Regions from separate parts of the Nocardiopsis sp. iso_238 genome, predicted to be linked through region 1. Evidence: predicted binding sites of a transcription regulator. Region 1 holds the regulator's gene; the other holds the start of a gene.
The links. The regulator LexA, encoded in region 1, represses DNA repair genes until DNA is damaged. The targets are predictions, from matches to a motif close to TCGAACANNTGTTCGA.
Positions count from the first base shown of each region.

Region 2: the regulator LexA is predicted to act here: its motif matches at 5,295-5,310, upstream of AC0VYL_RS06610 (DUF6504 family protein).

Region 1 covers NZ_CM149668.1:1,597,178-1,608,910, forward strand. The annotation lists gene AC0VYL_RS07155 (carbohydrate ABC transporter permease) at 1-73, shown strand, start outside; gene AC0VYL_RS07160 (carbohydrate ABC transporter permease) at 103-999, shown strand; gene AC0VYL_RS07165 (long-chain-fatty-acid--CoA ligase) at 1,088-2,671, opposite strand; gene leuS (leucine--tRNA ligase) at 2,949-5,444, shown strand; gene AC0VYL_RS07175 (hypothetical protein) at 5,536-6,144, shown strand; gene AC0VYL_RS07180 (hypothetical protein) at 6,141-6,809, shown strand; gene AC0VYL_RS07185 (LysR family transcriptional regulator) at 6,941-7,870, opposite strand; gene AC0VYL_RS07190 (sugar O-acetyltransferase) at 7,959-8,510, shown strand; gene AC0VYL_RS07195 (alpha/beta hydrolase family protein) at 8,599-9,681, opposite strand; gene lexA (transcriptional repressor LexA) at 9,731-10,384, opposite strand; gene nrdR (transcriptional regulator NrdR) at 11,073-11,555, shown strand; gene AC0VYL_RS07210 (vitamin B12-dependent ribonucleotide reductase) at 11,684-11,733, shown strand, end outside.
Region 2 covers NZ_CM149668.1:1,467,105-1,478,837, reverse strand. The annotation lists gene cobT (nicotinate-nucleotide--dimethylbenzimidazole phosphoribosyltransferase) at 1-2,313, opposite strand, end outside; gene AC0VYL_RS06620 (peptidoglycan recognition protein family protein) at 2,940-4,076, shown strand; gene AC0VYL_RS06615 (GNAT family N-acetyltransferase) at 4,225-4,842, shown strand; gene AC0VYL_RS06610 (DUF6504 family protein) at 4,922-5,209, opposite strand; gene AC0VYL_RS06605 (serine/threonine-protein kinase) at 5,678-7,942, shown strand; gene AC0VYL_RS06600 (quinone oxidoreductase family protein) at 8,016-8,981, shown strand; gene AC0VYL_RS06595 (SPFH domain-containing protein) at 9,045-10,133, opposite strand; gene AC0VYL_RS06590 (NfeD family protein) at 10,230-10,712, opposite strand; gene AC0VYL_RS06585 (penicillin acylase family protein) at 10,875-11,733, opposite strand, start outside.

The DNA of each region.
Region 1 (11,733 bases):
GCTCACGCTGCTCCTGCTGGGGATCACGGTCGTCTACCTGCGCGCGCTGTTCCGGGAAGAGGAGCTGAGATGACGCCAACCCCGCCCGGACGAGGAGGCCCCTTGGACACGCACACCGCCGACACGTCCTCCGGAGCGTGGGAGGAACGGGTCCGGGCCTCCCGGCGCCGGGGCGGCGCGCTGCGGGTCTGGCGCACGGTCGGCAAGGCCGCCGGGGTGAGCGTGCTCCTGTTCTTCACGCTGTTCCCGGTGTACTTCATGCTGATGAGCGCGTTCTCGGACAGCACGACCTCCGGGACCGGGGCACTGCTGCCCACCTCGTTCACGCTCGACAACTTCGTGTACGTCATGACCGAGGCCAACTTCGGCCGGTACCTGCGCAACTCGCTGACCGTCGCGGGGATCACCGTGGCCTTCGCGTGCGTGCTGTCGATGCTGGCGGCCGTGGCGGTGGCGCGTTTCCGCTTCCGGTTCCGCACCGCCGTGCTGGTGATGATCCTGATCGTGCAGATGGTGCCCCTGGAGGCGCTGGTCATCCCGCTGTTCATCCAGGTGCGCGACCTCCAGATGCTCAACACGGTGATCGGGCTGAGCATCGTCTACGTGGCGCTGTCGCTGCCCCTGGCGGTCTGGATGATGCGCGGCTTCGTGGCGGCCGTCCCCAAGGAGGTGGAGGAGGCCGCCTACATCGACGGCGCGACCTGGCCGCAGATGTTCTGGAAGGTGCTGTTCCCGCTGGTGGCCCCGGGCCTGGTGGCCACGGCGATCTTCTCGTTCATCGTCGCCTGGAACGAGTTCGTGCTGGCGTTCACCTTCATGACGCAGAGCACGAACTACACGGTCGCCGTGGGCCTGCGCCAGTTCTTCGGCCAGTACGCCAACGACTGGGGGCACGTGATGGCGGCCTCGACGATCATCACCATCCCGGTGATGGTGTTCTTCATCCTCGTCCAGCGCTGGATGGTCTCCGGCCTGGTCCAGGGGGCCGTCAAGGGGTAGCCGCCACCGGAAGGCGGCGGAACCACCCCCGTACTGCCCGGACGCGCGGGGGGTGGGGGCGCGGACACCCGCGCCCCCACCCCGACGCTCACCCGGCGTCGCGCAGTTCGCGCTTGAGGATCTTGCCGGTGGAGGTCATCGGCAGCTCAGCGCGGAACTCGACCTGGCGCGGGTACTTGTACGCGGCCAGTCGCTCGCGGGAGAAGGCGATCACGTCGTCGACGGAGGCCTCGGCCCCTTCCTGGAGGATCACGAACGCCTTGACCTCCTCGCCGTGGCTCTCGTGCGGCACGCCCACCACGGCGGCCAGGCTGATCGCCGGGTGGGTCATCAGCACCTCCTCGACCTCGCGCGGGTACACGTTGAAGCCGCCCCGGATGATCATGTCCTTGGAGCGGTCGATGATGAAGTAGAAGCCGTCCTCGTCGCGGCGGGCGATGTCGCCGGTGCGGAACCACCCGTCCCTGATCACCTCGGCGTTCACCTCGGGACGCTCGTGGTACCCCTTCATCACCAGGTGCCCCCGGACCGCGATCTCCCCGACCGGCTCCCGGTCGCCCTCCCGGACGACCTCGTTCCACTCGGGGTCGATCAGCTTCATCTCCACACCCCAGACCGGGCGGCCGATGGACCCGGTCTTGGCTCCGGTGGCGGGGTTGTTGAACGAGGCCACGGGGGAGGTCTCGGACAGGCCGTAGCCCTCCTTGATGCCCACGCCGAAGAGTTTGGTGAAGTCCTCGGCCAGTTGGCCGGGCAGGGCCGAACCACCGGAGACGGCGTCGACCATGTTGGCGGCGATGCCCTCCAGGTCGTACCTGCCGGGCTCGGCGTTCCGCGCGGCGTTGAGCAGTCCCCAGTACATGGTGGGCACTCCGGCGAACCCGGTGACGCCCTCCTTCTGCATGAGCTCCAGCGCCTGGTCCCCGTCGAAGCGCGGCATGAGGACCATGGTGCCGTGGCGGTACAGCGACGCGTTCAGCATCACGGTCTGGCCGAAGATGTGGAACAGGGGGAGGACGGTCAGGGACACGTCGCGGCCGTCGGGGTGCGCGTTGACCAGGCCCGAGGCGACCACCGCGTTCATCATCAGGTTCTGGTGGCTCAGCTCGGCGCCCTTGGGCTTTCCGGTGGTGCCGCTCGTGTAGATGATGACGGCGGTGTCGTCGGCCCCGGACTGCACGGTCTCGAAGGTGCCCGGCTGCCCGGCCAGCGCCGCCCAGATCGTCTCCGCGCCCTCGATGGTGGACTCGGTGGCCCCGGCGACCGCGGGCATGTCCACGAAGATCTCGCAGCCGTCCACCTGGTTGAACGCCTCGAAGGAGCGCTGTCCCAGCGGGAGGTCGGGGGTCCCGGTGAAGGCGAGGAGCGCTCTGGCCCCCGAGTCCTTCAGGTGGTAGGCGATCTCACGCGGGGTGAGGAGGACGTTCAGCGGGACGACCACGGCCCCCGCCTTGAGCGCGCCGAAGTACACGAACGGGAAGTACGGAAGATTGGGGCTGGCCAGCGCCACCCGGTCGCCCGGACGGATGCCCCTGGAGACCAGCAGGTTCGCCACCTGGTTGGCGATCATGTCGGTGACCGCGTAGTTGAGCCGGGTGTCGCCGAAGACCAGGCACTCCTTCTCGGGCGCGGAACGGGCGCCGTCCTCAAGGAGAACAGACAGGTTGAACATGGGGGCCTCCGCAGACAAGTGAATCCGGACCGGTGAGACGAGAGACAGGTGTGACCTGAATCGCGTGTTCTGCGCCACTTTGACGGCAGAGTAACAAACCGGACGGTCGGTGTGGAGGGGCAGAGGGTCCGAAAGACCACCGGTGCGCTGGTCACCCTCTGTGAGGAGGCCCTGGCTCGGGGGGCGTCCCGGACGGTGGAAATCCGGTCTTCGGCCGGGTACCGCAGCCGCTAACCTGAAGGCAACACACCCAGAACCGGCTAAGGAACACTCAGCGATGACAGCGGTAGACGGCGACCAGACGACGGGCGACACCTACGACGCCCGCGCCCTCCAGGACAAGTGGCAGGCGCGCTGGGCCGCCGAGCTTCCGTTCGAGGCCAACACGGACCCGGGCGACACCCGTCCCCGGTCCTACATCGTCGACATGTTCTCCTACCCCTCCGGTGACCTGCACATGGGCCACGCGGAGGCGTACGCCATCGGTGACGTGATCGGCCGCTACCGCTTCCAGCGCGGCGACAACGTCCTGCACCCGGTCGGCTGGGACTCCTTCGGCCTGCCCGCCGAGAACGCGGCCATCAAGAACAACGACCACCCCTACAAGTGGACGTACGCCAACATCGAGACGCAGGCCTCCTCGATGCGCCGCTACGGCCTGGCCCTGGACTGGTCGCACCGCCTGCACACCAGCGACCCCGAGTACTACAAGTGGAACCAGTGGCTGTTCACCCGCTTCTTCGAGCGGGGACTGGCCTACCGCAAGGACGGCCTGGTCAACTGGTGCCCGCAGGACCAGACCGTGCTCGCCAACGAGCAGGTCGTGCAGGGCAGGTGCGAGCGCTGCGGCGCCGACGTCGAGCGCCGCGCCCTCAACCAGTGGTACTTCAAGATCACGGACTACGCCCAGCGCCTGCTGGACGACATGGACCAGCTGGACAACGGCCGCTGGCCGGACGAGATCCTGGCCATGCAGCGCAACTGGATCGGCCGCTCCACCGGCGCCGACGTGCACTTCGAGATCGAGGGCCGCGACGAGCCGGTCACCGTCTACACGACCCGCCCGGACACCCTGTACGGCGCCACCTTCTTCGTGGTGGCGGCCGACGCCGACCTGGCCGAGGACCTGTGCGCGCCCGAGCGGCGCGAGGCCTTCGAGGCCTACCGCGCGGACGTCTCCAAGCTCTCCGACATCGAGCGCCAGACCACCGAGCGCCCCAAGACCGGCGTGTTCCTGGGCCGCTACGCGGTCAACCCGGTCAACGGCGAGCGCATGCCCGTCTGGGCCGCCGACTACGTGCTGGCCGGGTACGGCCACGGCGCCATCATGGCGGTGCCCGCGCACGACCAGCGGGACCTCGACTTCGCCCTCGCGTTCGACCTGCCCGTGCGGGTCGTGGTCGAGACCGGCGAGGCCGACCCCGCCGAGACCGGCGTGGCCACCGCGGGCGAGGGCGTCCTGCGCGACTCCGGCCCGCTGGACGGCCTGGCCAAGACCGAGGCCATCGAGCGCATCATCGGCATCCTGCGCGAGCGCGGCACCGGCGACGCCACGGTCAACTACCGCCTGCGCGACTGGCTGCTGTCCCGCCAGCGCTACTGGGGCACCCCGATCCCGATCGTCCACTGCCCCTCGTGCGGTGAGGTCGCCGTCCCCGACGAGCAGCTCCCGGTCACGCTCCCCGACCTCCAGGGCGCCGAGCTGGCCCCCAAGGGCATCTCCCCGCTGGCCGCCGCCAAGGAGTGGCTGCACGTGGACTGCCCGTCCTGCGGTGGTCCGGCCGAGCGCGACACCGACACCATGGACACCTTCGTGGACTCGTCCTGGTACTTCCTGCGCTACGTCTCCTCGCACCTGGACACGGCCCCCTTCGACACCGACGAGGTGAACAAGTGGGGTCCCGTCGACCACTACATCGGCGGCAAGGAGCACGCGACGCTGCACCTGATGTACGCGCGCTTCTTCACCAAGGTCCTGTACGACATGGGCATGCTCGGCTTCACCGAGCCCTTCCGCCGCCTCACCAACCAGGGCCAGGTCATCAACGAGGGCCGGGCGATGTCGAAGTCGCTGGGCAACGGGGTGGACCTGGGCAAGGAGATCGACGCCTACGGTGTGGACGCGGTCCGGCTGACCATGCTCTTCGCCTCCCCGCCCGAGGAGGACGTGGACTGGGCGGACGTGTCCGTGGTCGCCGCGCAGAAGTTCCTCAACCGCGCCTACCGCGTGATGAGCGAGGCCGGTGCGGCCAGTGCCCCCGGGGTCGACCCGGCCGCAGGCGACACCGAGCTGCGCCGCTTCACGCACCGTTCCATCGAGCAGATCACCGCGCTGGTCGAGGACAAGCGCTTCAACGTCGCCATCGCCCGTTGCATGGAGCTGGTGTCGGCCGCCCGCAAGGCGATCGACTCCGGCCCCGGCGCCGCTGACCCGGCCGTGCGCGAGGCCGCCGAGTTCGTGGCCGTCGCCCTGTCCCTGTTCGCGCCCTACATCGCGGAGGAGGGCTGGGAGAAGCTGGGCCGCAGCGGCTCGGTGGCCGTCGGCAACTGGCCCGAGGCCGACCCCGCTCTGCTGGTCCAGGAGTCCGTCGTCTGCGTGGTGCAGGTACAGAGCAAGGTCCGCGACAAGCTCTCGGTGTCCCCGGACATCGACCCCGCCGAGCTGGAGCGCCTGGCCCTGGCCTCGGAGAAGGCCCAGAGCTTCATCGGTGACAAGACCGTGCGCAAGGTGATCGTCCGCGCGCCCAAGCTGGTGAACATCGTCGTCGGGTGATCCGTCGCGCGGGGCGGTGGTCGCGGTGGCGACCACCGCCCCCTACCTTGGGCGTGACGACTGATGGGGAGGCGGTGTCCGGGTGGGCTCTGTGACGGGTGCTGGACCCCGACCGTGGGTGCGGGCGGCGATCGTGGTGGCGGGCACGGTGGCGGTCTCCGCCGCCGCCGTCGGTGGCGGTCTCTGGCTGGCCGGGGGCGACCCCGACCAACCCAGGGGCGGTGACGCGTACGCCGCGGCTCCCCCGTGCGGCGTGGTTCCCGAGGACGCGATCGCCCAGGCGCTCCCCGGGGCGGTCCTGGAGTCGGACGGCGGCGGGCCCCTGGCGGGCGGGGACGGCACCGCGTGCGTGTGGACCACGACCGGGCTCGGCGGCGACGAGCAGGGGGTCCTGCGGGTGGACCTGTCCGCGCGCTTCACCGACGCCTCCGCCGAGCCGACCGTGACCGGAGACGAGTCCGCCGCCCTGGCCCAGGCCGCCCTGGTCCCGCCACGCGGCGACACCGTGGTCCTGGGGTCCGGAACCGAGGCCGAGGTCTGGCGCGGCCAGGTCCCCGGCACCGCCGAACTCGCCTTCCACAGTGACAACCTGCTGGTCCGCGTCTCCTACAGCGCGGTGGACGCCGACGACCCCGTGTCCTTCGACCGCGCGGAGGAGACCGTCGTGGCCTTCGCCGGTCAGCTGGGGGAGGCCCTGTGACCGGCCCGTATCCCGGACCCCAGCCCTTCGGCCAGCCCGAGGACCCCGGTGCCGCACCGCCGCAGAGCCGGGGCCTGGCCGTGACCCTGCTCGTCGTCCTGATCGTGGCCGTGCTCGCCCTCGCCGGCTGGCTCGCCTGGTACCTGCTGGGCAACGGCGTGGAACAGGGCGCGTTCGAGGCCGCGCCCGAGTGCGGGATCGGTGAGACCGAGGCCCTCGAGGAGCTCGTGCCCGGGTACGAGAGCGAGATCGAGGAGACCGTCGGCACCGTGCAGGACGCCTTCGGGACGGGGTGGCAGTGTCGCTGGGCCACCCCCGAGGGGGCGGGCGAGTCCGTGCCCTCCGCCGCCACCCTCGTCCTGGTCGCCGCCCCGGTCGAGGGCGGTCCGGAGACCGCCGCCGACACCCTGCGCTCCACGGCGGGCGCGAACGACGCCCAGCCGGTGGACGGCCTGGGGGACGAGGCCCTCACCTGGGTCGAGGAGGGCGCGTTCCAGGTGGGCTGCGTGGGCGTGCGGGTCTCCAACCTGTACGTGGAGTCCTGCTACACCGCCGCCACCGACTACGACGCGGTCGGGTCCGTGGAGGGCGCGGACGCGGCCGAGGACGCCGAACTCCTCGCCCGCGCCGTCGTCGAGCAGCTGCCCGACCCCGAGGCCGACTAGGACGTGTTCCGCGGGCGCTCTCGCCGGTGACGGCGGAGCCGTCCAGCGATGCGCGAGGCAGCCTGGCGACGCGAACGCTGAATGCTCCAGGAACACGGCCGCCCGGCTGTGCGCGCCGTCGCGGCGCGTGGTCAGCGGTCCACCCAGTCCGGCAACCACGCGTCGTCAGGGGTCCGCGGCCCGGAGATGCGCAGGTGGTCGCGTAACGCGGTCAGCACCGGGTGCCGGTCCCCGGTCCGGAAGAGCAGCATGTGCGGGTAGACCGGGGTCGGCCCGTGCAACGGGACGCGTCGCAGGTCGTGGCCCCGGGGCCACAGGTACCGGTCCCCGCCGCCCACGAGGGTGGCCAGCGAGTCCGATTCGGCCAGCGCGTCCATCAGGGCCTCGTCACCGAAGTGGGGGCCGAGCGCGTCGATGCTCAGACCGAAGGCCTCGGACAGGGACCGGTAGAACTCCGCCCACTCCGTACCCGGGCTGATCCCGGGGATCCAGACACGGTGGCCGACCAGGTCCGAGGGCCGGGCCCGGGCCGCGTTCGCCAACGGGTGGCCGGGCCCGACCAGAAGCTCCAGAGGCGCGTCCAGGAGCCGTTCGGCGCTGATCCCGGCCGGAACCCGGTCCGCCGACAGGGCACGGAAGGACGCGTCGACGGTGCCATCGAGCACGGCCCGCGTGGCCTGGGCCGCGTTCTCGTCGCCCAGGGTGACCGTGTCCAGGCTCATCCCGGGGCGGGACCGGTAGAACCGGTAGACGGCCTGGGCCGGAGCGATGCGCCGGTTGAGGACGTCGACGCGCAGGGGCCGGACACCGGGGCGGACGGCCCGCTCGGCCTGCGCGACGGCGGCCAGGACCTTCCTGGCGTGCGGCAGGAGGACCTGCCCGTCCAGGCTCAGCCGGGACCCCCGGGGAGTTCGGACCAACAGCGAGACCCCGAGGCGCCCCTCCAGGGACGCGATCCGTTTGGAGACCGCCTGCTGGCTGATCCCGAGCTCGCCCGCCGCCGCCTGGAACTGGCCGACCTCCGCGACGGACACGAACGTGCGCAGCGCTTCGACATCCACGGCTTCAGCCTACGTTCACAACCATCGGTTGTGTCAGGGCGGTCGTGAGTTGTTTGACCGTGCCCGCTCCGGGTGCTGGGATCGCCGTATGCCCACTCCATCAGACCAGGTCCTGTACGTCCGGACACCCGAGTTCGCGCGCTTCGCGGAGCGCGTCGCGGAGGTGACCGACGCGACCTCCCGCCTCAACATGCTGCCCTTCAGCGACGGCGAAGGCCGAGCGGAACTACTCTCGGTTGTGTTCGGTGGCCCGCTGCCGGACTCGGTGACCGTCTATCCGCCCTTCTTCACCGAGTACGGGCTGAACACGACGTTCGGGGAGAACGTCTTCGTCAACCAGGGATGCACGTTCATGGACAGGGGCGGGATCCGCATCGGGGACCGCGTCATGATCGCCCCGAAGGTCAGCCTCATCACCGGAGGGCACCCGCTGCCCCTCGCCGAGCGCCGCGAGTACATCTCCAACGCCCCGATCGTCATCGAGGACGACGTCTGGATCGGGGCGTCCGCCCTGATCATGGAGGGAGTGACCGTCGGTCACGGCTCGGTGGTCGCCGCAGGGGCCGTGGTCACCCGTGACGTACCCGCCCGCACCCTGGTCGCGGGGGTCCCCGCCCGCGTGGTCAGGACGATCGACTGAGTCGGTCGGGTCGCTGGCCGGGGGCCCGTCCCGGTGACTCGCCGGGGCGGGCGGTGGCCGTTCCCCGGGGGACCGTAGGCGGGCTCCGCTACCAGAGGCCGTCGAGGAACCGCTCCAGCGCAGGGGTGACGTCGGGGGAGAACGCGCGGTCCGCGTCGAGGGCCGCGGCCCCCGGGGTGTCGTCGTACTCGCGCAGGATGTGGTCGACCCCGGCCAGGTCGACCCGCTCGGCGCCGTCCAGACCGGTCATGAGCCGGTCGATCTCCTCCTCGTTGACCTGGGCGTCCCGGTCGCCCCACAGGACCAGCACCGGGGTGTCCCCGGGCAGCTCCTCGGCCAGCTCGACCGGGTCGAAGGAGTCGATCCAGGCGAGGTAGTCGGCGCCGTTCTCGTCGAACAGCCCGGTGGCGTCGGTCTCGGGCATCTCCGATCCCGAGCGCACCGCGGCCCGCCCCGCCCGCAGGTCGGAGAGCATCTTCGCGGCGGTCACCTCACCGACACCGCCCTGGGCCTCGGCGGTGCGGACCTGCTCGGACACCTGGCGGTCGATGAGGTCGAGCATCCGGGTGCCGGGAGGAGCGGCCAGCACCAGCGCCGGTTCGGCGTCGAGGACCTCATGGGCGCGCAGGGCGTACAGGGCGCCCTCGCTGTGACCGAGGATGACGGTGCGTTCGGGGTCCACCTCGGGCTGGGCGACCAGCTCCGCGTAGGCGGCGGCCATCTGCTGCTCGAAGACCAGGGGGTCGACCGGTCGGTCGAGGGCCTCCTCCTCGGCCTCGGTCAGGTCGGCAGGGTCGGCGCTGCCGAACTTGTCGTAGCGCAGGGACGCCGCACCGGCTCCGGTCAGCACGCGGGCGAGGTTCAGGTTGGTGTTGGCCTCGGGGCGTCCGTAGCCGTTGCCGTCCCGGTCGGTGGGGCCGCTACCGGAGATGATGAGCACCCCGGGGACGGTGCCCCCGTCGTTCGCGGGGGCGGTGAAGGTGCCGGGCACCGTGAAGCCGCCGCCCTCGAAGGAGACCTCGCGCTCCTGCCCGGGGGAGCCGGGCAGGGCGGGCCCGTCGCCGTCGCTGGGCGCGCAGGCGGAGACCAGCAGGGTCCCGGCGGCCAGGATCGCGGCCAGGAGGGTGCGGGTCGGGGCAGGGGACACGGGGGCGGAGACAGGTGTCGACACGCCCTCAGCGTATCGGCCCGCCCACCGCCCCCGGCTCGGGGATCCGCGCTCAGACCCTGCGCATGACCGTGACGACCTTGCCGAGGATGGTGGCCTCGTCGCCCTGGATCGGCTCGTAGGCGTCGTTGCGCGGCATCAGCCACACGTGGCCGTCCGGCTCGCGGCGCAGCACCTTGACGGTCGCCTCGTCGTCCAGCATCGCCGCGACGATGTCACCGTTCTCGGCGGTCTGCTGCTGACGGACCACCACCAGGTCGCCGTCGGTGATCGCGGCGTCGATCATGGAGTCGCCCACCACGGTGAGCATGAACAGACGGCCCTCACCGACCAGCTGGCGCGGCAGTGCCAGGACGTCCTCCACGGCCTCCTCGGCGAGGATCGGGCCACCGGCCGCGATCCGGCCGACCAGCGGGACCGAGGCGGCCCGGGTGGAGTCGGCGGTGAGCTCCTCCTGGGTGAGGGTCTGGGAGGCCTCCCGGCCGGGGGTGCGCAGCTCCACGGCGCGCGGCCGGTTCTGGTCCCGGTGCAGGTACCCCTTGCGCTGGAGCACCTTCAGCTGGTGCGCCACGCTGGAGGGGCTGGACAGGCCGACCGTGTCACCGATCTCCCGGATGGACGGCGGGTAACCCCGTTCCCGGACGTACCTCTGGATGCAGTTGAGGACACTCTGCTGGCGTGCGGTGAGTTTGGGGGTGTCGGGCACGGACGCGCCCGGATCGCCGACGGGCGAAAGAACGGTGGTGGGTCCGGAGCCGACGGCTCCGGGGTTCTCCTCCGGCACGGCCGGGCCTCCTCGGTGTTCGGTTCGGTCAGGGCCTGCGTGTGTGGCCGGTCACCGGCCACGCGGACCGGACGGCGAAGCCGGTGTGAAATCAAGGTCAACTTTAGTCGTTGCACACGGTGATATCAAACAAGCGTTCGAGAGCCTGTGGACGGGATCGCGGAGGGATTTCCCTTTGTGTTTTCGGGAGCCGATTTCCGGTGGTCGCACTTATGTGTGTACACGCGCGCCGCGGCCGTTGTCCGTGGAATGCGCGATCCGGTATGGGGTTCGTCTCGCCGTGCCCCGCCGCCACTCCGTGGCCTCGGGAGGGAGTGGAATTCGGTCGGCGGTTCGGTGTGGCGGGCGTCGGGCCGCGCGTCCGCGCCCCCTTATCCTGGGATTCGGCTCCCTCGGCCGCACCCCCCGTTTCCACCTCCTCGAACCCCGTTCCTCGGCCGCCCCGGTTCCCGGATTGGGGACACGCCGTGGGCAGGGTTGCGGGCGTCCGCCCCAGCGCCTAGGTTCGACCACAACATCTGGTGTTGACACGGGGGCCGTAGTCAATAAGTTGTGGTTAAGTAGACTCCTAGGGTTGTTGGTCGGGTACAGGAAAGCCAGGTGAACCGGGATGCACTGTCCGTTCTGCCGTCATCCGGACACCAGGGTGATCGACAGCAGGTCCACCGACGACGGCGCGGCCATCCGGCGCCGCCGGACCTGCCCCGTCTGTGAACGCCGCTTCACCACGCAGGAGACCGTCCTGCTGATGGTCGCCAAGCGGTCCGGGGTCACCGAACCCTTCAGCCGCACCAAGATCATCGCCGGAGTGCGCCGCGCCTGCCAGGGCCGTCCCGTCTCCGAGGACGCCCTCGCCAAGCTCGGCCAGCAGGTCGAGGAGGAGATCCGGGGCCGCGGCGTGGCCGAGGTGCCCGCCCACGAGATCGGCCTGGCCATCCTGGGCCCCATGCGCGACCTGGACGAGGTCGCCTACCTGCACTTCGCCAGCGTCTACCGCGGGTTCGAGAGCCTCGCCGACTTCGAGGCCGAGATCGCCAGCCTGCGGGAGGACCGCGAGGGCCAGACGGAGCCCGCGGTCGACACCACCGGGTAGGACCCGGTACGCCACCGCGAGGTGGGCGGAAGCACGGCGGACACCGTACTCCGCACCACCCCGAACACACATGAACGTCCGCGCGGTCACCGCCGGGTCCGCGCATGACCTTCGGGGGAGACACTGCCATGGCGCGAAAGACGAGCGGTACGGCCCAGCGCGGGGGCAAGGGCCTGAG
Region 2 (11,733 bases), 130 kb from region 1:
GGCGGCGGCGGCGAGCGCGGCCGATCCGGCGATCACACCGTCCAGGAGGACCGGGACCCGCAGCGCCGCTCCGCCCAGGACGAACCCGGCCAGCGCGGCGTGCTCCAGACCGCCGAGCGCGGCGAGGGTCCCGATCGGGTCCGCCTCGTCCACCGGGTTGGCCTTGAGGGCCTGGCGGACCGCCTCCACCTTGCGTTCGTAGGTCGGGTCGTCCACACCGGTCCCCCGACCGGTCGCCGCAGCGGGGTCGGCTCCGGTGAACGCGCAGATCAGGGCGGCGGCCGGGGTCGTGTTCCCGATCCCCATGTCACCGGTGACCAGGCAGCGGTTGCCCGCCGAGACGAGGTCCCGGGCGATCTCGATACCGCCCTCCAACGCCTGGAGGGCCTGGTCGCGGGTCATCGCCGGACCCTGGGTGAAGTCGGCCGTCCCGCGCGCGACCTTGCGCGGCAGCAGGCCCGTGCCGCGCGGCAGGTCCCCGACCACGCCGACGTCGACGACGGTCACCTCGGCGCCGACCTGCTCGGCGAAGGCGTTGACCACGGCCCCGCCGTCGAGGAAGTTGCGCACCATCTGCGCGGTGACCTCCTGCGGCCAGGCGGTCACCCCCTGGGCGTACACCCCGTGGTCACCGGCGAACACCGCCACGGCGGCGGGTTCGGGCACCGGCGGCGGGCACTCCCCCGCCAGTCCGGCGAGCCGTACCGAGACCTCCTCCAGCACGCCGAGTGAGCCCTGCGGCTTGGTCATCCGGTCCTGTCGGTCCCTGGCCTCCTCCACGGCTCGGGCGTTCAGCGCTCCGATGGCGGTGATGGTCTCCTCCAGCAGGGTGGTCGGCTCCTGGCCGGGCAGACCTCGGCGCCCGTAGCGGTCGCGGTGCACGGCCCAGGACAGGGGGCGGCCCCTGGCCCAGCCGGAGAGGCCGAGTTCGGGTTCGGTGGGGAAGTCCTCGACGTAGCCGACGCACAGGTACGCGACGAGTTCTAGGTGGGAGGGGAGTTCGAGGACGCTGGCCGCGTCGCGTTCGTCGGTGAAGGCGACCCAGCCGACGCCGAGCCCCTCCGCCCGGGCGGCGAGCCACAGGTTCTCCACGGCGAGGGCCGCGGAGTAGGAGGCGGGTTTGGAGTGCCGTCCGGGGCTGTGCGGGCCGCGGCTGGGGTCGACGGTGACCGCGACGTTGATCGGGCTCTCCAGCACCGCCTCGACCTTGAGCCCGGAGAACGCCTGGGCGCGCGTGCCGGGCCGGGTGTGGCCCTGGGCCTCGCGCTGGACCCGGGCGAGCTCGCGCACCCGCGCCCGGATCTCGGGGTCGTCGATGACCAGGAAGTCCCACGGCTGCGTGTGTCCGACGCTCGGGGCCTGGTGCGCGGCCTCCAGGACGCGGGTGAGGACGTCGTCGGGGACCGGCTCGGGCAGGAAGCCCGTCCGGACGTCCCGTCGGTCGCGGATGGCGCGGTAGACGGCGGCGCGCTCGGCGTCGTCGAAGGCGTGGCCCGCGTCGCTCCAGACGTCGTCGCCGGGGGCGCCCGGCGTTTCGGAGGGCTGCTCGGCTCCCCGCGTCTCGGCGTTCAGCGCCTCACGGGCGGCCTGGATGGCGGGGACCAGGGCCGGGGCGGACGCTGTCTGGGGATCCTCCGGTTCGGTCCGCTGGTGCGGACCCGAGTGCTGCGGTACCTCCAGGGGCGCCGCTGCTTCGTGTGCGTGCACGGTGTCGCTCTGCTTCGGTTCGGTGGCCGCGCGGTTCTCGTCCGCGGGGCCGGGGTGCGTGATGGGCTCGGGCCGCTCGGTCCCGGTCCGCGAGTCCTCTGGGGTCGCGGATCCGGGCTGGGGGGCTTCGGCCGGGGTGGGGGGTTCGGGTTGCGCGGGGCCGGAGTGGCGGCTGCCCGAGCGGAAGGGGATGACGTTGAACCGGGGGTCGCGCTGAGGGGCGACGGGGGGCTCGTGGGTCTCGGGCCGCGTCGGCCGTGGTTCGGGCTGGACCGGTCCGCTCTGGGGCGACCCGGTCTCCGGGTGGGCCTGGTGCCTGGCCTGCTGCGGCCGTGTGGTGAAGGCCGTGGGTGCCGGAGCCGGGGGCGAGGGCTCGACGGCGGAGTGGTGGCCGGGCGGGGGCGGCGGAAGCTCCGACCCCGGGAACGAGCTCCGGAAGGGGTTGTGCTGCGGCGCGACGGCTCTGGGGTCGCGCGCCTGGGCGCCCTTGCCGCTCTCGGGCAGTCCGTCCAGGAGGCCGCCGAGGCCGGGCAGGGGGCCGCTGCCCCGTTGCCACGCGCCCTCCTGCTCACCGCGACGGAGGTCCTCGCGGTCGTCGTTGGTCATGGTCGCTCCCCGAAGAAGAGAAGAGAAGAAGAGGTCAGTGAGCTGCCCGGTTCCACCTGGTCCGTTACGGATTCGGACCAGCGTAGTCCGCGGCGGTCATGCCGCTCGCACGGGTCCCCCCGACCCGGCGCGGCTCGCCCCGGCCGAACTGCCGGGGTCCTCAAGTCACCATCAACTGTGCCAGAGTCCGTGTCGGCGCGGGCTGTGTACGGGAGTCGCGGTCCGCGACCGGAGGGGTTTCGGGCCCCGTTCGGGCCCGGGATCGGCCCTTCCGGAGTGGGGCGCGGGTGTCGCGACGCGCCCCTGACTACGCTCGCGAACCCATACTGACCTGGAGAAACAACGGAACCGGGCATCGGCCACCCCCCTCGCCACCCCGCTGCGCGACGACTCGAACACCCTCCGTACATTTTCTGGTTCTCAGATCCAGGTATCGGCCCAGGAGAGGGCTTTCGGTTCGTGGAGGAGCACCGTTGCGGCCAGGACCGGACCCGGCGACACGGCTCATGGCGGGGCCCGGCGCCCGCGCGGCGGGTGTCGGGCGTCGAAGGGCTGTGGCACGCTCTTCCGTACCCGAACGCCCCTGACCCCGGTATCCGCCCCCAGTAGAACGGAACGGACCCTCCATGCGACGGCGTCACTTCCTCGCCGGTGCCACCACCGTCACCGGCCTGTCCGCGCTCGCCCCCGCGCTGCCCGCCTCCGCCAGCGCCTCCGCGCGGACCGCCGCCGAGCCGACCACGGACGCCCTGACGGCACCCAGGATCCTCGCCGAAGAGGCCCGCGCCACCGGCGCCCTCGTACACCCCGAGCTCCGCTTCGACGTCGTCTCCGTCTCCCAGGCGCCCGAGGCCGTCTCCGAGAACGCCGCCGTGCGCTTCGAGACCGCCGACGGAGCCCTGGGCGACTGGCAGGACCTGCACTTCCACACGGCCGGACCCGAGCACCTGGCGCCCACGGCCTCCGCCACGGCGCGGGCGCCCGAGGGCGCGACCGGCTACGAGGTGCGCGGCACGGACGGCGCCGACCTGACCGCCGTGAACCTGCACGACGGCGAGGAGCTGCGGTTCGGCGGCCGAGAGCGGGTGTCCCTCTCGACCGAGGACGAGGGGGTCACCACCCTCACCGGCGGCACCACGCTGCGGGTCCGCACCCGGGCGGGGTGGGGCGCCGACGAGTCGCTGCGCTTCGACGGGGACGGCAACGACCTGTGGCCGGCCCGGTTCCACCGTGTGCAGGCGCTGACCGTGCACCACACGGCGATGGCGACCACCGAGGACCACGCGGCGGACATGCGGGCCGTCTACCACCTGCACGCCGTCCAGCAGGGGTGGGGCGACGTCGGCTACCACCTGCTGGTGGACCCCGAGGGCACGGTCTACGAGGGACGCCACTCGGGCGGCGGCCTCCCGATCTTCCGAGGGGTCCCCCTGCCGGGCCTGGCCGAGTCGGTGACGGCCGGCCACGCGTTCGGGTTCAACCACGGCAACATCGGCGTGTGCCTGCTCGGGGACTTCACCGACGGGCTGCCGACCCAGGCCGCCCAGGACTCCCTCGTGGACGTCCTGCGGGTCCTGTGCGCACTCACCGGCGTGGACCCGTCCGAGCGGATCGAGTACGTGCACCCGGACACCGGGGCGGCGACCGGACAGGAGGCCGTGGCCCGGCACCGGGACTGGCTCCAGACCGAGTGCCCCGGCAACGCCTTCTCCGAGGCATTCGACACGGTCATCCGCCAGCGGGTCGCCAGCGGCCTGCTCTGAACCCGCGCGGTGGCGGGGCGTTCCGGCGTCCCGCCACCGGATCGGGCGGGTGCGTGGGACGGCGGCCCGCCGCTCCACGCACCCGTGGGACGCGTATCTTGATCGGTGCCCGGAACGGCCGTTCGTACGCAACAGGGGGATCACTCGCATGGCCACCGTCCAGAGCGCTCCGATCATGCCCGCGGTGATCCTGGAGACCGAGCGCCTGCGCCTGCGGTCCGTGCTCGAACGGGACATCGACGACGTGTACGCCTCGTGCGTGGACCCGGAGCTCCAACGATGGATTCCGCTGCCCGCGCCCGGACTGCCCTACACGCGGGAGTCGGCCGAGCACTTCTGCCTGAGCCTCGCCCCGGCCATCCGTACCGGCGGCGACGGCCAGCACTGGGCGGTGGTGGACCGGGAGACGGGTCGGCTCACGGGATCGGTGGCGCTGCTGCGCACGCAGTGGGCGGCCATGGTGACCGAGATCGGCTACTGGATCTCGCCGTGGGGCCGGGGCCGTGGGCTGGCCACCGAGGCCGTCGTGGCGGTCTCCCGCTGGGCCCTCGGCCAGGGGTTCCAGCGCGTGGAGCTCAAGGCCGCCATCGGGAACACCGGCTCCTGCCGGGTGGCCGAGGCCGCCGGGTTCCGGCGGGAGGGCACCGACCGGAACGCGATGCCCCTGCACGAGGGCCGTTCCGACCTGGCCTCGTACGGTCTGGTCCCCGGCGACGTCAGCCTCGGCGAGGGGCTGCCTCCCCTACCCGACCGGGTCGGGCCGTGACGGCCGCCGGTACGGATGGCCGACCCGGCCGCCTCCCACGGTTCCCCGGCCCGACCGCACCGGAACCGGTGGCGTCCGCTCAGCCCCAGACGCGGCTGAGCGACCACTCCCCGGTGGTCGTGTCGTGCCGGAGTTCGTACACGCCCTGTGCGTAGGCGGAGCCCGCCTCGACCCGCCAGTGTCGGCGTTCGGGCACCTGGGACCCGTTGCCGGGTGTCCAGTCACGGCGCAGGGTGACCCAGTGGTCGATGATCCTCCGCACCCCGTACACGCGGCCGTCCCAGGTGAACCGGGTGGGTCGGCCCCCGTCCTCGACGACCGTGACCTTCGCCCCGAAGTACCGTCCCACGACAGTTCCCCCCAGCATCGACCGACTCCTTCTGGCTGGTGTCCGGCGGCGCGGGATGGCACACCGCCGGAGCGCCCGTCCGTGGGGAAGTACGGCCAGGCGTTCGAACAAGTATTCGAATCCTAGCGAAAGCGGGGGTTCCGTGGAACTGTTTCCGCGTTCCCGACATCACTTCCGGTAGCACCCCGAGTGCCCGAACCCCCGTTGTTCCGGTCGCATCCGGGATCGTGCCACCCTCCATCTCCTTGATCGGACGTCCGTCAAAGACCTCGACCGGCCCCCGGGCCCGCACACCCCCGACCACCGCTCCCACCCCCCGCGCGCCCTGACCCGACCGCGCGGAGCCACCCGCCCAGCTCCGTGTCGGCCCAGTTCCGGCCGGGTTCCGCGCCCGGAACGGCCGAGAAGAACCGGAACGCGTCGGCGTGTCGAGATCGGTACGCTGTTAGACGCGAATCACACGATCCATACGAGGGACCCCCAACTGTGACGTCCAATGGACACGAAAGCGGCAAACCCCTGCGCGCCGGTGACCCGCGCGAACTCGACGGCTACCGCATCGTCGGCCGTCTGGGACACGGCGGCATGGGCACCGTGTACCTGGCCAGGGACGCCGCCGACCGTGCCGTGGCCGTCAAGCTGATCCGCCCCGACCTGGCCGACGACGAGTCCTTCCGGCTGCGCTTCGCCCGTGAGGTCGCCTCCGCCCGCCGGGTCGCCCGCTTCTCCACCGCCGGGGTCATCGACGCCCGGCTGGAGGGTGAACCCCTCTTCATCGTCTCCGAGTACGTGCCGGGCCCCAACCTGGACGAGGCGGTCCGGGGCGGCGAGCCGATGCACGGAGGGACGCTGGACGGACTGGCCATGGGTGTCGCGGCGGCGCTGACCGCCATCCACGGTTCGGGGATCGTGCACCGGGACCTCAAACCCGCGAACGTGCTGCTGTCCCCGGTCGGCCCGAAGGTGATCGACTTCGGGATCGCCCGCGCCCTGGACGACGCCAGCGGTGCGGTCACCCGCTCCAGCCAGCTCATGGGCACCCCCTCCTACATGGCGCCGGAGCTGATCCTGGGCGAACAGGCCACGGCCGCGGCCGACGTCTTCGCGTGGGGATGCCTGGTGGCCTTCGCGGGCATCGGCCGGGCGCCCTTCGACGCGGGTACCGTTCCCGCGGTCCTGCACAACATCTCCACCGCGTCGCCCAGGCTGGACGGGCTGGACCCCAGCCTGGTGGACCTGGTCACGGCGGCGCTGGACAAGAAGCCCGAGAACCGTCCCACCTCCCAGCAGCTGCTGGCCCACCTCACCGGCCAGCAGGACCCCGAGGAGGCGGAGGTGCGGCGGACGATCACCACCTCGTGGGCGCCGCCGAGCAGCACCCCGGTGCCCGGGCGACCGCCGGAGCCCACCGAGCCGGTTCTCCGGGAGCAGGTCCCTGTCGAGGGCGCCACCACGCCGCCGGACGGCCAGCCGTCGGCCTCCGACCCGAGCGCCGCCCCGCCGCACACGCGGGCGTACCCGCCGCCCACGGCGCAGCAGGCTCCCCCGGCCCACCAGGCGCCTGAGTCCCAGCAGACGCAGCTCCACCAGGCCCCGTTCCCACCGCCCGTGCCACCCGGGGAACACCCGCAGCAGTACCCCCAGGGGCACCTCCCCCCACAGACACCGCCGTCCGGTCCTCAGCAGGGCGGATACGGCCACTACGGACCGAGCGGCGGCCACCCGCCGCCGCACCACGGCGCCGGTCACGGCTCCGCGCCGCAGGGCGGGTACGGTCCGGGCCAGTACCAGCAGCCCGTGTCGGGGAACTCGCCCTCCCACGGGGTGCCCGCCCACACCGGCCACGCCGGGTACGGTCCCCCCAACGGACCCAACGGACCGGGTCAGCCCCCGGCCCCTCCCCGGGGCGGGGACCCGGGCCGCCGCCGCAAGGTGATGCTCATCGGCGGTGCCGCCCTCGCGGTGGTCCTCGTCGCGGGGGTGGGCGCGACCGTCCTGCTCTCCCGTTCGGACGACCCGCCGACGGACACCACCAGCATCTACGTCACGGACTTCGCCACGGACCCCGCGTGGTCGGACACCCGGACCTTCGACCCCCAGGACCCGGACTACTCGGACGGCTACTGGGCCGAGGAGAAGGCCGTGGTGTTCGAGCTCGACCCCACGATCTACACCTCCCGGGGCACGATCGTCCCCTACGACAGGGAGACCCCGGACCGCGTCCTCATCAGCACCAACCTGGTGCCGATCCAGGGCCCCGCCGAGTCCAACCTCGGCGTGCGCTGCTGGGACCAGGAGGGCGAGGACGAACGCACCATGTACGAGGCCCTGCTGCGCTTCGACGGCGCCCAGGCGCAGATCCGCCGGGTGACGGAGGAGAGCGGGGACACCGCGATCGCCGAGACCACCGAGGTGGCCGGGTTCGAGCCCTTCGACCTCCACAACGAGGAGTCCGCGGTCGAGGGCCTGCCCTATGACGTCCGGGTCGAGGACCTCGTCACCAACAACCTCAAGTTCGCCTGCGAGTACGTGGCCGAGGAGGGCGAGGACCCGTACATGGACCTGCGCATGTGGGTCAACGACGAGCTCGTGCTCTCCGCCACCGACCAGCAGCCGCTGCCCGACGACGGCGACCTCGACGACGAGGAGCGGCGCAGGGTCGGCGTCGTCATGCGCCCCGGCGCGGGGACCGAGCCGATCGCCGCGCTCTACACGGACTACGCTCTCCACAGGATCAACGTCGACGGCTGAGCCGGGTCTCCGAGGCGGGCGCTCCGAAGGCCGCGCCCCGGCCCCGGCGGTGTCCCGCCCCCTGAGGAGAACCATGCGCGTGATCGTGATCGAGGAGTACGGCGGACCCGAGGTCCTTCGGGTGACCGAGGCCGAGAGCCCCGCTCCGGGGCCCGGTGAGGCACGCGTGGACGTCGAGGCGCGAGGCGTCAACTTCATCGACGTCTACCAGCGCTCGGGCGCCTACCAGGTCCCGCTCCCCTACGTCCCCGGGATGGAGGCCGCCGGAACGGTCTCCGCTCTGGGCGAGGGCGTCACCGACCTCCGGGTCGGTCAGAGGGTCGCCTGGGCGATGGCCCCGGGCGGGTACGCCGACCAGGCCGTGGTCAGGGCGTCCCTGCTCGTCCCGGTCCCCGACTCCGTCAGCACCGAACAGGCCGCCGCGCTCATGCTCCAGGGCATGACCGCCCACTACCTGACCCACGCGGTCCACCCCGTGGCCGAGGGCGAGACCGTGCTGGTGCACGCCGCCGCGGGCGGCACCGGGCTGCTCGTCACCCAGCTGGCCAAGGCGCGCGGCGCCCGGGTGATCGGCACCGTGTCCACCGACGAGAAGGAGCGGATCGCCCGGGAGGCGGGCGCGGACGAGGTCATCCGGTACACGCGGACCCCGGTGGCCCCGGCCGTCCGGGAGCTCACCGGCGGCGAGGGCGTGGCGGCGGTCTACGACGGCGTCGGCCGCGACACCTTCGACGCCAGCCTGGAGTCCCTGCGCCCACGCGGAGTCCTAGCCCTGTTCGGGCAGTCCAGCGGCGCGGTGGAGCCCGTGGACCCGCAGCGGCTCAACAGCGCGGGCTCGGTGTACCTGACCCGGCCCTCCCTCGCCTACTTCGTGGCCGACCGGCAGGAGCTCCTGGGTCGCGCGGGCGACCTGTTCTCCCTGGTGGAGAAGGGTGGCCTGGACGTGCGGATCGGCGGCCGCTACACCCTGGAGGAGGCGGGCGCGGCGCAGTCCGCCCTCGCCTCGCGGGGCACCACCGGCAAGCTGCTGCTGGTCTGAGCCCGCCTGGCGGGCAGGGCGACGGCGGGCCCCCGGCACGGAGGCCCGCCGTCGTCCGGCCACTCACTCCTGTTCCCGCGGCTCCGGAGGCGTTCCCATCCGCGCACCGGCCTTGCGCACGTCGTCGCGCGCGTCGGCCACGGCCTGCTCGGCGGCCTCCGCGGCCTCCTGCGCCGCCTGCGCGGAGGCGGAGGCCTGGGCCGGGTCCGGGCCGGTGATCTGCGCCGGTCCGCCCGACTCCCCCTCCTGGGCCTGTTCCTTCGTGGTGGAGGGCGCGGTCATGGCGGCGTCCCCGGCGAAGGCGTGGCTCACGTTCTTCACCGCTTCGGTCAGCTCGCCCGGGATCACCCAGAAGGTGTTGCCCTCGCCCTCGGCCAGGCTCGGCAGGGTCTCCAGGTACTTGTAGGCGAGCACCTTGGCGTCGGCGTTGTTGGTGTGCACGGCCTGGAAGACGCGTTCGATCGCCTTGGCCTCGCCGTCGGCCCGCAGGATGGCCGCCTGCTGGTCACCCTGGGCCTCCAGGATGGCCTGCTGGCGCGCCCCCTCCGCCTTGAGGATGCGGGCCTGCCGCTCACCCTCGGCGTGCAGGATGGCCGCCCGCTTGTCGCGGTCGGCCCGCATCTGCTTCTCCATCGCCTCCTTGATGGTGGGCGGCGGGTCGATTGCCTTGATCTCGACCCGGTTGATGCGGATTCCCCACTTGCCGGTGGTCTCGTCCAGGACCCCGCGCAGCCGGGTGTTGATCTCCTCGCGCGAGGTGAGCGTCTTCTCCAGGTCCATGGAGCCGATGACGTTGCGCAGCGTGGTGACGGTGAGCTGGTCTATGGCCTGGATGTAGTTGGCCACCTCGTAGGCGGCGGCCTTGGGCTGGGTCACCTGGTAATAGAGGACGGTGTCTATGTTGACGACGAGGTTGTCCTCGGTGATGACCGGCTGGGGACGCGAGGTGAAGACCTGTTCACGCAGGTCGAACTTGGTGTTCACCCGGTCCACTCCCGGGATGATGAAGTTCAGTCCCGGGTCGAGGGTGCGGATGAAGCGCCCGAAGCGCTCGATGTTGTAGGCGCGTGCCTGCGGGACAATCCGGATCGCCGACAGGGCGACGGCTACCAGCAGGACGGCGAGGATGATGAGCGGTATCGCAGATTCCATGTTCCGCACCTCGTCCGGGGATGTGGCTGTGGTCTTGGTTCCGTGTTCGGTTCGGGAGCTCGCGCGGCTCGGCGGGGTCAACCGCGCCCACTCCGGTCAGTCCTGGTCGGGACGGTTCCGTTCGGGCAGTTCGGGGAGGCCCGGCAGGGCCTCACGCGGGTAGACGACGGCGGTCGCGCCATCGATCTCCATGACGTCGACGTGCGCCCCCACCGGGATCACCAGGTCCTCGTCCAGACTGCGTGCCGACCACTCCTCTCCTTGGAGCTTGACCCTCCCGCTGTCGGCGTCCACCTCCTGGAGCACGACGCCGGAGCGGCCCACCAGCGCGGCCGTGCCCGAGCGGACGTCCGGGCCGCGCCTGAGCTGGCGGTCCATGATCGGTTTGACCAGGATTAGCCCGGCGGCGGACGCGGCGGCGAAACCGATGATCTGCACGACCACCGGAAGGCCGATGGCGCCGAGGATCCCGGCGACGAGCGCGGCGGCCGCCAGGAGTCCCAGCACGAAGGTCAGGGTGAGGAACTCGGCGACCCCGAGTCCGGCCGCGAGAATGATCCAGATCAGCCATGCAGGCATGTTCCCGTGGCCCTCCCGCTGTGGTTTCGGGTAGTCCTTAAGCTACCCACACAAACCCGTCACACCACAAGATCCCCTTGACGGATGCACGATCGCGGCCCGCGACTCCCCCGTCGCCGGGGGTCGCGGGCCGCGTCCGTCACCGCCGGGGGCGGTACCCGGTCACCTGCCGCCGGAGAACTGGTAGACGAGCTGGTAGGTGGGCCTGTTCTGCCAGGCGATCGGCCACATGTTGATGCCGCCCACCGCCTGGTGGATCACGGTGTCCGCGCAGAGCTGGTCACCGGCCGAGCAGTGGCCGTCCCCGGGGTAGACGTCGCCCGCCGGGGTGGCGGCGGCCTCCGCGAGGCTGTCCAGCAGGACCGTGCGACAGGAGTCGACGTCGCCCTCACCGCAGTAGACCTGGTCTCCGAGGGTGCCGTCCACCTCCTGGCCCAGGACCGAGCGCAGGTCCTTGTGCACGTAGGACCACCAGCCGTACTGGAACGCCGAGCCCCGGTGGGCCTGGCTCTGGTTGACGCTGCCGGGCGCCCCGCCGCCGATCGCCCCGGAGGGGGACTCGTCGGGTTGGGCGGCCCGGGTCAGCTGCGTGTACAGGTCCTCGCCCAGACCGGGCTCGAACTGCGCCCGGACCAGCAGCGGCCACCAGGCGTCCAGCACGCGGATGGCGTCCGCGTGGTCGTAGTACCCGGCGTCGCGCTGGGGTTCGCGCCGCAGGGAACCGGACTCGGTCCAGGCCCGCAGCGACGCGACCGTCTCCGCCAGCTCCGGGTCGTCCACGGCCTCGGTGTCAATGACCTCCAGGAGCAGCGGGAGGACCTGTTCGGCGCGCAGGTCCGCGACCCCGGCCTCCATCATCGTCGCGGTGAGCGAGGCGGGCGTGAACTGGTGCCCGTCCCCGATCAGCCCGGACACCCTGGCGTCCAGCAGGTCGTTGCGGTGCACCGACCCCGTGGACCAGCCCGAGGTGTACCCCTGCGCGGGCTTGTTGTTCCAGTTGACGATGTAGTCCGGGTTGATC